Regions from separate parts of the Photobacterium sp. GB-210 genome, predicted to be linked through region 3. Evidence: predicted binding sites of a transcription regulator. Region 3 holds the regulator's gene; each other region holds the start of a gene.
What was found. The regulator CRP, encoded in region 3, controls carbon source genes, mostly activating them, when cyclic AMP is high. The targets are predictions, from matches to a motif close to TGTGANNNNNNTCACA.

Region 1 (3,220 bases), on a different contig from region 3:
ACGGCCTGAATCGGGTCGAAACAAGAGCCGTCATAAATGGCAAGGAAAGAGATCCCAGCTTTGGAATCACGACGTGAGCGAACCCAACCGCGAACAGTAACTTCACTGTCTACCGCTAGTTTGCCGCTTAATACGTCTGTTACAGGCGCGTAAGTCATGTTTAAATCATTCTCCGTTTAGGCACTGACTTTGGAATTAAAGTATCTCGTGCTTAAAGATATTTATGTATTAGCAATATTACCTTTCTTACGACAAGCATCAAGTATTGATATCAATCAAATGATAAATTGATGAAAGAAATAGGCAATTTGAGGTGATAGTTGGTTAATTATCGGTCATTTGCAAGAAACCGCTTCGCTTTAGCGTTGTAAAACATTAAAGCGAAGCGGTTTTTTGATAAATGTTTTATAAATCAAGCAAAGTACAGAGCGATTAAGCGATGGCTAGATATTTGTGTGTTTGGATCGATAAACGCCAGTTACGTTGAATACATGTTTCAATACATAGTTCTGTTGCACGTGGCTTTTGACTGATAGGTTGAAGCGCAATCGTGACATCAGGTTTTAGCGTCACGCCATCAATGAGCGCATCAAGTTGTTCAATGTCTTTGCTAGTGCCGACAGGGTGCTTGATCTCGTTAGCGCGCGCGAGGGAAGAAGCTAAAACGGGCAACTTTGCTTTCATGTTAATTTTTGGCGATACCGTTACCCAAGTATTATCACTGGTTTGAATTTCAGATGTGCCACTGGTTTCGATCTGACAATTAAAGCCAGCATCTTCTAGTGCATGAGTTAAAGGACGAAGATCGTAAATACAAGGTTCACCGCCTGTAATAACAACATGTTTAGCCGTATATTTTTGATCTTGTAATAATTGCACTACACCATTAGCGTCAAGATTAGTCCAAAGTGGTGAGTCCCCAGTTTTAGCCATGATCTGCTCTAAGCTAACTAAATCTTGTGGCTCTGCTGTCCAAGTTTGTTTGGTGTCACACCATGAGCAGCCAACAGGGCAGACTTGTAATCGAACAAAAATTGCAGGCACGCCAGTAAATACACCTTCACCCTGAATTGTTTCGAATACTTCGTTAATTTTGTACACGTTGAACCTCTTATTTTCACGTCTATAACCATTCTAGTGTCAATGAAACATGATCATTATTAGAAAAGTTACTGCGTGAAATAAATCCGCTAATTAAAAAAAAGAGTAGGCAAAAAAGCCTTTTTTTCATTATCGCAGAAGCGAAACTCAATGTCTTTAGTCGTTGATAGTGATACTTGTCACGTACTGACGATAAGAGGCTTCACAATTACTTCGCAAAGTAAAAAAATTAGTTTCCGAAGGTTTTTAAGCTGATTTTTCTCAGGAGTATCGACATGTACGTCGCTCAGCCAGGCCATATCGATCATATAAAAAGAAATAATGCCGGCAGCGTATATAAACTAATTGATTTGTATGGGCCGATCTCGCGCATTGAATTGTCTAAACGCAGTCAACTTGCCCCCGCAAGTATTACTAAGATCACCCGTGAATTAATTGATGCGCATTTAATTAAAGAAACGCAATTTCAAGAACCGAGCAGCCGTGGACGACCTGCTATTGGGCTAGTTCCTGCCAATGAAGGGTGGCAATTTTTATCTATTCGTTTAGGTCGTGGTTATCTTACTATTGCTTTACATGCACTTGGCGGCGAAATTCTAGTAGAAGAACGTCAAGATATTGAGCAACTGCATCAAGAAGATGTGGTTAAAAAGTTATTAGCTGAAATAAACATTTTCTTTGCCAATCATGTTAGCGAACTAGACAGAATGACAGCGATTGCGGTGTCATTACCGGGGTTAGTTAATTCCAGTGAAGGTATGGTATTACAGATGCCACATTATAATGTGTCTAATTTACCCTTGGGTGAAATTATTCACAATGAAACTGGATTGCCTGTTTTTATCGGTAATGACACACGTTCATGGGCTTTAGCAGAAAAATTGTTCGGTAATTCTCGTGGTATTGCAAACTCCATTTTGATTTCTATTCATCATGGTGTGGGGGCGGGGATTGTCCTTGATGATAATGTGCTGCAAGGGAAAACCGGTAACGTGGGTGAGCTTGGGCATATTCAAATTAAGCCGTTTGGCAAACGTTGTTTTTGCGGTAATCATGGCTGCTTAGAAACCGTTGCGAGTTTACAGGCCATTTTAGAACAAGTGAAAACGCAGCTTAAAGCAGGACATGAATCTATGCTGAATCATATGCCTTTAACGATTGAATCAGTATGTGATGCGGCAGTAGAAGGTGACAGTTTAGCGCGACAAATTATTGTGGAGTTAGGTCATAATTTAGGGCAAGCCATTGCGATAATGGTTAACCTATTTAACCCTCAGCGCATTTTGATTGGTGGGGAGTTTAATCGTGCTAAATCGGTACTCTATCCTGCGATTATGGATCGTATTAGCTCGCAAACCTTACCTGTTTATTTCGATGGCTTAGAAATAGAAGAAAGCTGTTTTTACACTCAAGCGACGATGCCGGGAGCGGCTTTGGTTAAACAAGCGTTGTACGATGGACATTTATTGATGAAACTCGTCGACGGTTAATTATATTTGATTTAACTGATTGCTATAACTAATTGATACTACATGGATATTAGAATTTTTCTTTAATTTCCATGTAGCTTTCTCGAATATGTTCAATCAGTGCTTGAATCCGTTTAGCAGGTTTTCTGGTATACGGATAGACAGCATAAATCCCCACCACTTTACCCGCATGTGCCGAGAGCAATTCAACTAACTCACCGCGCTCTAATTCATCATGAACTAAGCAATTGGGTAGATAAGCGATACCATTACCTGCGAGGACATTTTTTTTCAACGCTATCGCATTGTCGGATGAAAAGTTTCCGCTGACTTTTTGAGTGTAAATTTTATTTTGTTTAATAAATTGCCAGTCAAAAGGGCCAGTACTTTGAGGGTTATAACCTAGACAATTATGGCTATTGAGATCTTTAGGTTTTTCTGGCTTGCCATAATGTTCAATGTAAGCGGGTGAGGCACATATTACCCAGCGAGAATTAAAAATATGACGAGCGATTAAGCTTGAATCTTCGAGATAACCGGTACGGATCACCAAATCGTAGTTATCAGCAACGAGATCGACAAAGTGATTGTTTAGCGACATATCAACCGAAAGACCGGGGTGTTTCTGACAAAAATCAGACACGGCTTTT
Region 2 (3,220 bases), on a different contig from region 3:
ATTATTAAGCGTATCGAGCTCTATTGCGGTTAAAGAAAACAACCCTGATGCCAACGCAGCACGCAATGCGCGATCGTCATCAGGTGTTAGTACCGCTTGTAATAATCGCTGTACATCAGCCGCTTCTGCAGTGGAAAAAACGCTATCACGATTAGATAAATACACACTGGCAATCCCTTGTTTTGCCAGTGCTTCACGCACCAACTTACCTTCTCGTCCTGTACGTACTAACACCGCTATATCACCCGCTTTCACTGGGTGTTGAGTTTCTTTATCTAAAAAGTAGCCTTGTCCTTGTTGTGACTGCTCTAAAATATGCTGAATGTGTGCTGCTGTCGCCGTTGCCATCGTCGACTCATAATCGCCCTTGGTAATAGGCTTACCATCGAGGCTATCTTGCAACCAGAACGTGAGCGCGTGTTGTTGTTCGCCGTTTAGCCACCAGCTACGATCTGGTGCTTTCGGACTATGACCAACAGGGTCAAACGTAATATCTTGATCATAAATAAACGGGCTATTAGGGGTATCAAAGACGCTATTTACCGACGCAATCATATCTGCCGTTGAACGCCAGTTGGTACCTAATGTGTAATGATCTTGAACCTGACGACGGGCTTGAATATAAGTAAAAATATCTGCCCCACGAAACGCATAAATCGCCTGCTTAGGATCACCGATCATAAACAATCCGCATTCAGGGTGATCGTGATACACCGAACTGAAGATACCGTACTGCAAGGGGTCGGTATCTTGGAATTCGTCGATCATCGCAACTGGATATTGGCTGCGGATCTTACTTGCCAGGAGATCATCTTGATCGTTGTCGATCGCAGCGCCTAACTGCGTTAAGAGATCATCAAACGATAACCACCCTTTATGGGCTTTTGCCTGCGCCAGTAAAATACGACAATGTTCAATCGCGTGCGCTAATAAGGGATCGCGTAATGTCGCTGGGTTATCAAGTAAATCTGCAACCGCAACAAATACCGCATGCTGTGGTGCTTCACCTTTCGGGGTTTTAGTGATCAATTCCTGTTGGTGAAACTTCTCTAATTTATCCGGTAAATCATAATTCTCAGTCGGTTGATTAGCCCATTCATTCACTTGAGCGAGCCACGTTGGTAGGCTCTTTTTGGTATAGCTACGTTTATTCACGTCTGAATTGGCAATTAACGCTTCTAAATCAGCGAAGTGCTGTTTCCATAATGCTTTAAATTCATTAATGCGTTCGATATTTTGCTGATGTAACTGCTCTAAACTTACCGTCATAGCCGCTACAGAAAGTTTAACGGGAGCACCTGTTAAACTATTGCCAATATCTTTTAATAGCGCATGCGGCGATGACCATAAATCACGGATCTGACAAGCAAGCGCTCGTGGTAACTGATAGAAATGACTACGCCAGTAATCCGCTACCACCAAGTTCTTCAATTGGCTTTCATCGGTGACAAATTCATTGTTGAAACGACAGCCTGATTCAAACGCGTTTTGAGTCAACATTCGCTGACAAAAACCATGGATGGTATAAATAGCTGCTTCATCCATTTGACGTTCAGCTTGCAGTAAAATATTGGCTGCCGCTTTATGATCGGGATACTCTTGCAGTAACGGGGCTATAACGGGATCGCCACTCACACCACGACTAAACGCTAAACGCGCATCGTGAATACGGCCACGAATACGATCGCGAAGCTCTGCCGTTGCCGCTTCGGTAAAAGTCACCACCAGTATTTGATCAACCGTTAATTCAACAGTATGACGCGTTTCTGCATTACCATGACCGAGTAATAGACGCAGGTATAAACTGGCAATAGTAAATGTTTTGCCCGTACCAGCAGAGGCTTCAATTAAACGTGTACCATGCAATGGAAAGGCCATTGGCTGCAAAATATTGGTTTGCGTTTGTACCGTCATGATTTTACTTGTCCCATATCGTAAAACTCGATCACTCCAATGATCCCTTGAAGCTCAAGGTGATCTTGCTCACATCACTACTGTGATCAAACACTTATAAGCGAATATTGAGCGATCAAATCTTGTTATATTCTAATATTGTGAGAACTTACTCACGGTTTGTATTACAGCGGTTGGTTAGTATCAGCGCCAGAAACTTGGTCACCTCTGGACCGGTGGCCGTACAGCAAGCACCCTACAACTAATAATGATTTGCTGGCGGCCACACTACCCCTTATTCCGGCTTTACTTCTTCACTATTTAATACCGCAGCCTGAAGTACTTTCAGTGCCAACACATAGCTATTCTGTGCAAGTTCATCATTCCAATGTGTCCATACTCGATTGATGTATTCATCCGCGCCTTCACCTGCAAAGAAGTAACCATCGTTAAAACAATCTGCCATTTTGCTGTAGGCTTTCTCGATGGTTTGTTCATCGTCTTTCCAGTTACCTTGCTTATCAACACACGCTTGAATACCTGCATGTGCTGTTTTCGGAAAATACGCTAAAGGTTGATTCAAACCTTGGTAATACAACTCGATAAGCTCTTGTAAATAACCTTGTGCTTTACTCGCTTCGATCGCATTAATGACAAGGTGCTTATCGGTACCAATAATATGTGTTTTCTGGTTCAATTCTGGCTGGCTAATCGCTAAACATAAGTGATCACACCAAGCCGCGAGTAAATCTACCGAGCGCACTTTACCACTACGAAAACGCATTAAACCTGATTGATAGCGCTGTTTCAGCCAACCTTGAAGTAATACGGCATAACCATTTATCGTTAGTGTTATTGCCACTTCCTGATCATCTAATGGCGCATGAATTAATGGCTCAATCTGGCTCACTAACTCACGTACTGCTAGACGACTGGCATCTAAATCAATATCACCAAATGCCGCTACAGGTAACTTGCCCGCTGCTTTTTGCTCTTGGGCAAAATGACTGAAGATCTGATCCGGATCTTTATTGGTCATTTGAGCATCAAGCAATAATGCTAATAGCTCATCTTTAACGTGATAACTTTCAAGATGATTCAGCACAAACGGTTCATCATCTTCCAATAATCCCATTGGCGGCTCAAAGTAGACTTTCAAACGACGGTTAAAGAAATAACGCACCGGTAAACGCCAGAAACGCTGCAACTCAGCAAGCTCTAATACTTGTTGTTGATCATCGGCAATCGGTTCTGGAGGAAGTTCACCTAATTGGAAAGGTTGGCTCGCTTGCCCTTCACGAGCAGCAGCGGGTAGCCATTCAATGGC
Region 3 (3,220 bases):
ACACGCTTGTCGTCCCTGGTGGAAAAATGAGTTTTGCAATGGAATTGATCATGCGCCCCCTTATCGAGAAACTGATTAATACAGGGAAAATCAGTTAAGTTTGCACAAACGAAAATAAATAGAAAAAAGGTTGGCACAAACACCAACCTTTTTCATCTCAATCATTATTAAGCAGTGATGATTTCATACGAATGAGTCAACTTAACCTTTTCACCAATCATCAAGCATACAGAGCAATATTTCTCTAAAGAATCAGCAATGGTGTTAGCCACTAAGGTTTCATTTAAATCAAAACCTGAAACAATAAAATGCAAATTGGCTGCGGTAAATAAACGTGGCGCTTGCTCTCGACGCTCAGCTGAAATAAGAACCTCACAACCCACAATATTTTGCGCTTGGGATTGTAAACCACTGACAACATCTACTGAGCTACACCCTCCCGCCGCCATTAATACCAATTCCATTGGACTTGGAGCTTTATCCCCTCCATTACCATCCATGACTACACTATGACCGGAGCTAGATTGACCTAAAAAAGTCATATCTTCTACCCATTTTACTCGGGACTGCATCGCTTAATCCTTATTCAAACGCCCAATAATTGTCTCTAGTCTTATTGATTAAATAATGAATGTAAATCCTAATTCTCCGCCTTAATAACAACTTTTTCCCTCTCTAAAAATCGTCGTAATAATCTTTACTTATCGCACCACTTAAAATTATCTCGCCGCATTGTGATCCTGTGCACAGTTATCCATATGAAATGAACGAATCTACTAGATCAATATCAAGAAAAAGGCGCAGAAAAAGGATACACTCTAACTTATTCAAGTTAGCTTGCAGCCCAGCGGCTGAATGGATACCCTATCAGTAGGCAGTTTTTTTTCTCGTGATAAAAGTTAGAAAAGAAACCAATGCTGTTGGGCAACAAATGCAGAGGAAGTTAGTAATATGGTTCCAGGTAAACCGCAAACAGATCCAACTTTAGAGTGGTTTCTTTCCCATTGTCATATTCACAAGTACCCATCGAAAAGTACGCTGATCCACGCAGGTGAGAAAGCAGAAACGTTGTACTACATTGTGAAGGGTTCTGTTGCTGTACTAATCAAGGATGAAGAAGGTAAGGAAATGATCCTTTCTTACCTAAACCAAGGTGACTTTATTGGTGAGCTTGGCTTATTCGAAGAAGATCAAGAGCGTACTGCTTGGGTTCGTGCGAAAAGTCCTTGTGAAGTAGCAGAAATTTCATTCAAAAAATTCCGTCAGTTAATTCAGGTTAACCCTGATATTCTGATGCGCTTATCTGCTCAAATGGCAAGTCGCCTACAAGTGACAAGCCAGAAAGTAGGTGATTTGGCATTCTTAGACGTTACAGGTCGTATCGCACAGACATTGCTAAATCTTGCAAAACAACCAGATGCAATGACGCACCCTGATGGCATGCAGATTAAGATCACTCGTCAAGAAATCGGTCAAATTGTTGGCTGTTCTCGTGAAACAGTGGGTCGTATTCTGAAAATGCTTGAAGAGCAGAACCTAATCTCTGCTCACGGTAAGACGATTGTTGTTTACGGTACGCGTTAATTTTTAACGTCTTTAACCGTACGAAAAAAGCCGCACACTGTTGCGGCTTTTTTATTTCTTATTGATTAATAATCCCCCCCCATAAATACCTTTAAAAAGTGTGTCATTAATGCCATTAATTAACTTGTATTGCTCAAATTAAATGCTAAATTCAAGCAATGAATGGACTTCATCTTTTTTTGGTTTTTATATGGATATTGAACGTTTTGCCCCGAATAGCTACACCACTGTACCTGGCGCTATCGCTCCTCAACCTACAACTATTGAGATGACAGGCTTTAGTGACCGTCGTTGTTATTTAGAACAGCAAACAGGTTTACGTCGCTGTCCTGTTGAAGACAGTGGTATTTGGGGATCGCCCCTCGATAATTAACAGATTTAAAAAAGCAGCCGATTGGCTGCTTTTTATTGCATTGTTTACACTGTTCAAGAGTTATAAGTACTTTCAAAGATCTTATCTGCCGAAGCTTCTACAAACCCGGTATAAATCTCACCATCTGGCTGTAAATAACGTTTAGCAAACTCATAAAATCCGCCAGAGACCAACATCTCACCATCAGAAAACGTGACCATGACTTTATCAGCCATGGTTGCTGATTGCTCTAACATCACAGTAGGATCGCCTTTTACCGCACCTCCCGCCTGATTAATGTCAAAACCACTTGATTCGAGAAAATGGTTCACTTCAGAAATTTCATTAAATTGCTCAAGCTGATTAATATCAACAGTAAAATGATTAGCACCAAAACCATGCGCTGCCACCCACCCTGCATATTCACTTTCTGCATTTAAAAACTGATAACTATCACGGCTTAATTGCCATGGTTTACCTTGAGAAAGAAAAGCAGGATCAGCAAAATAAGCATCATCAACTTGATCGACAAGCTGACGTACTTCTGTTTGTAACTCTGTTGAACATAATCCTAATTGCAGTTCACTAATAAATACTTTAGGCGCAGCGGGATCGGGATGTTCAAAGTGCTCTGCATATAACTTTTTCGCTTTGAAATGATATCGACCTTTGGGTTTATAACCTACCGCAATAAATGGAGCCGCTAATCTTGCTAAACCACATTTAGGTAGTGCAAAGGTACGCAACGCAATATGATCATTTCTAAGTGGCGCATCTTCGGTAAGTAATTGCCGAATATTCAGCGCTGAAGGGCATAATCGCTGAGTATAATCTTGCCATAACGCGGTAAATAATTGTTCCATGCTGCACAATCCTTACTGTAAGTAATACAGTGAACCTATTAGTCTCAGAGTGAAATACCCGGAGATAACTGCTCAGGTAAGCATGTTGCCTCACCTTCCATTGATGCCATTGGGTAAGCACAATAATCAGCAGCGTAGTAAGCACTTGGGCGTAAATTACCAGATGCTCCTGGGCCACCAAACGGTGCATCTCCACTCGCTCCCGTTAACTGGCGATTACGATTTACAATCCCCGCGCGAATATGATCAATAAAATATTGCCATTCACTATCATCGGTTGATACAAGCCCGGCTGATAAGCCATAACGGGTGTCGTTCGCAAGACACACGGCTTGAGCAAGATCTTGATAACGCACTACCTGCAATAATGGGCCAAAGTATTCTTCATCGGGTAAATTTTCGATATTCGTAACATCAACGA
Region 4 (3,220 bases), on a different contig from region 3:
GTTTGCAATGTGAGAATAGTTGTAATGATTGTTCACAGTGCTCATGTTGTCGAGTACTGCCTCGTACTGGCAGTAATCCATTTCATCTACTCTCTTTTCCTCCGCTTCTTATCACTCGTGTCAGTAAGCTGTTACCGATTGAATATCTTCAAGAGTCGCTTGTTCTTGCCGTTATAAAATCAATTTATCGCCCTCCTATTGCCTAATAGTTTGCTTATTTCTGGATCTAAATTGGATTCAAAGTAAGTGTTAATTTCACAAATTAATTATCCCATCTTAATTATATAGATGAGTGATGATTGTTATTAATTAATGATGTTGCTTTATAAATAAAGCGGCAAGAGAACTATTATGAAAAATTTACTATTAAAATTATTAACTAAAAATAGTATTACGAGTGTTTTATTACTTATTTCAATGTTTCTTATTCCTGATAATAATTTTATCAATGTGCCTAGTGATGACATCAAACAATTGCTGTTTTTTATTCTTTGCCTGCAGGGAATGAAAGTGGGTGCAGATAAAGTAACGTTTAAATAATTAACGGGGGTATTATGAAGTCGAATGTATTAAGCATGATTAGAGAAAAAAGTCTTACAATAGTACTATTATTGTTAATGTCATTTCTGTTGCCAAACTATGCGTTAGCAGAGTCTTATAGCGTAGATTCTTCTAATCACACGTGCTCTCATCACTCTGATTGCCAACACCATGATTCACAGACACCATCGCCATGAGTCACATCAACATCGATGTGAGAATCATCATTATGATGGCGATAATGGATATGAAAGTTGTGATCATGCTAGAGATCATCATAAGCAACATGAACATTGCCAACATGATGATGATTGATCGTTGCTATGAATTTCTAAATTAGTTTTCTAGTATTAACTATCGAAGTTTTGGCACTTTTAAAGTTAGAAGCTTAAAGCGCCATTTTAAAGAGTTGGTGGTATGGATAATAAACAGGCGTCTCAAATGGAACAATTATTAGCAATTATGTCTCAGTTGCGAGACCCACATCGTGGTTGTCCGTGGGATTTGAAACAAAACTTTGATTCAATCGTTCCCTATACCCTTGAAGAAGCCTATGAAGTGGCTGATGCCATCGAGCAGAAAAACTGGAACGATGTAAAAGAAGAATTAGGTGATTTATTGTTCCAAGTTGTTTTTTATAGTCAGATGGCCAAAGAACAAGGGTTGTTTGAATTTGACGATGTAGTGGCAGGCATAAGTGAAAAGCTGGTCCGTCGCCATCCCCATGTTTTTAGTGATGCTGATTTTGATGATGAAGCAGCCGTTCAACAAAACTGGGAAGCCGAAAAAGCCAAAGAGCGCGCAGCTAAAGAGCAAGATGAGAGCTTGCTTGCCAATATTCCAAACGCATTACCGGCATTAATGCGTGCTGATAAAATTCAAAAACGCTGCGCGAATGTTGGTTTTGATTGGGATGAATTAGCACCAGTGGTTGATAAGGTAAAAGAAGAGCTTGATGAAGTGATGGACGAAGTGATTCAAGCGGTGCCAGAACAACAACGAATAGAAGAAGAGCTCGGTGATCTACTATTTTCAGTGGTGAATTTAAGTCGTCATTTAAAAGTAAAACCAGAGATGGCATTACAAAAAGCCAATAAAAAATTTGAAAAGCGTTTTCGCCAAGTGGAAGAAAGTGTGCTAGAACAAGGAAAGATCATTAGTCAGTGTTCATTAACTGAGCTAGATGAAGCATGGAATCGTGTTAAAGAGAAAGAAAGTAAAAACCAGTAATTAAAAATTCAGCATGATTTTTAAATGCATTATACCATTATGGTATTGTTCTGCTTGTTAAAGCTTGATATTTCAGTTCATAACGCTTACTTGATGTGAAGCAAAAAAAATCAAATGGCGGTGTGATAGTTTTCACGTTGTGGCGATAAATGGTGTCTGGTATACTAATTTCCCGTCCAGATACATTTATCCTCTACACCAATCTTCCAGGTTAAACATGACTACGAATTACATTTTTGTTACGGGCGGAGTAGTTTCCTCTCTAGGTAAAGGCATTGCTGCTGCATCACTTGCAGCGATTTTAGAAGCACGTGGTCTTAACGTGACTATGATGAAGCTTGACCCTTACATCAACGTTGATCCAGGCACAATGAGCCCAATTCAACACGGCGAAGTATTCGTTACGGAAGACGGTGCAGAGACTGACCTAGACTTAGGTCACTACGAGCGTTTCATTCGTACCAAGATGACTAAGCGTAATAACTTTACAGCTGGTCGCGTGTACGCAGACGTCTTACGCAAAGAGCGTCGTGGTGATTACTTAGGTGCAACGATTCAGGTAATTCCTCATATCACGAATGAAATCAAATCTCGCGTGTTAGCGGGTGCTGAAGGTCATGATGTAGCAATCGTTGAAGTAGGCGGTACTGTGGGTGATATTGAATCACTCCCATTTATGGAAGCTATTCGTCAATTAGCCGTAGAGCAAGGTCGTGAAAACACCATGTTCATGCACTTGACACTTGTTCCTTACCTAGCAGCGGCTGGCGAAGTGAAAACTAAGCCAACTCAGCACTCAGTAAAAGAACTTCTTTCTATTGGTATTCAGCCAGACATCTTAGTGTGTCGTTCTGATCGTATGATCCCTGCCAATGAGCGTGCAAAAATTGCCCTGTTCTGTAACGTGCAGGAAAAAGCTGTTATCTCAATGAAAGATGTAGATTCAATCTACAAAATCCCACAATTAATTAAGTCTCAAGGTCTTGATGATTTAGTGTGTAAGCGCTTTGGTATTACAGCACCAGAAGCTGATCTTTCTGAGTGGGAACAAGTTATTTATGAAGAAGCGAACCCTACCTCTGAAGTCGTTATTGGTATGGTTGGTAAGTACATTGAACTGCCAGACGCATATAAGTCAGTTAACGAAGCACTTAAACACGCGGGCCTGAAAAATCGTCTATCAGTAAAAATCAAATACATCGATTCTCAAGATGTTGAGTCAAAAGGTACAGAAGTACTGGCTGGCCTTGATGCAATCTTGGTTCCAGGTGGTTTTGGTAGCCGTGGTGTTGAAGGTAAGATCCTTACTGCTCAATACGCACGTGAAAATAATATTCCATACCTAGGTATTTGTTTAGGTATGCAGGTAGCATTAATCGAGTTTGCTCGAAATGTAGCCAAAATGTCTGATGCGCATTCAACTGAATTTAATGCTGAAACTAAATATCCA

Region 1: the regulator CRP is predicted to act here: its motif matches at 1,270-1,285, upstream of C9J38_RS02965 (ROK family protein).
Region 2: the regulator CRP is predicted to act here: its motif matches at 1,973-1,988, upstream of recB (exodeoxyribonuclease V subunit beta).
Region 4: the regulator CRP is predicted to act here: its motif matches at 1,892-1,907, upstream of C9J38_RS08160 (CTP synthase).

What each region holds. Positions count from the first base shown of each region.
Region 1 covers NZ_PYNU01000001.1:644,173-647,392, forward strand. Annotated here, with positions in the region: gene asnS (asparagine--tRNA ligase) at 1-158, opposite strand, end outside; gene queE (7-carboxy-7-deazaguanine synthase QueE) at 433-1,101, opposite strand; gene C9J38_RS02965 (ROK family protein) at 1,377-2,591, shown strand; gene C9J38_RS02970 (LysR family transcriptional regulator) at 2,641-3,220, opposite strand, start outside.
Region 2 covers NZ_PYNU01000013.1:81,143-84,362, forward strand. Annotated here, with positions in the region: gene recB (exodeoxyribonuclease V subunit beta) at 1-1,914, opposite strand, end outside; gene recC (exodeoxyribonuclease V subunit gamma) at 2,189-3,220, opposite strand, start outside.
Region 3 covers NZ_PYNU01000010.1:96,228-99,447, reverse strand. Annotated here, with positions in the region: gene C9J38_RS13255 (phosphoribulokinase) at 1-98, shown strand, start outside; gene C9J38_RS13250 (OsmC family protein) at 168-572, opposite strand; gene crp (cAMP-activated global transcriptional regulator CRP) at 952-1,584, shown strand; gene C9J38_RS13240 (hypothetical protein) at 1,775-1,957, shown strand; gene C9J38_RS13235 (DUF1338 domain-containing protein) at 2,011-2,799, opposite strand; gene astD (succinylglutamate-semialdehyde dehydrogenase) at 2,844-3,220, opposite strand, start outside.
Region 4 covers NZ_PYNU01000003.1:222,874-226,093, forward strand. Annotated here, with positions in the region: gene C9J38_RS08145 (hypothetical protein) at 1-206, shown strand, start outside; gene C9J38_RS08150 (hypothetical protein) at 352-540, shown strand; gene mazG (nucleoside triphosphate pyrophosphohydrolase) at 958-1,770, shown strand; gene C9J38_RS08160 (CTP synthase) at 1,988-3,220, shown strand, end outside.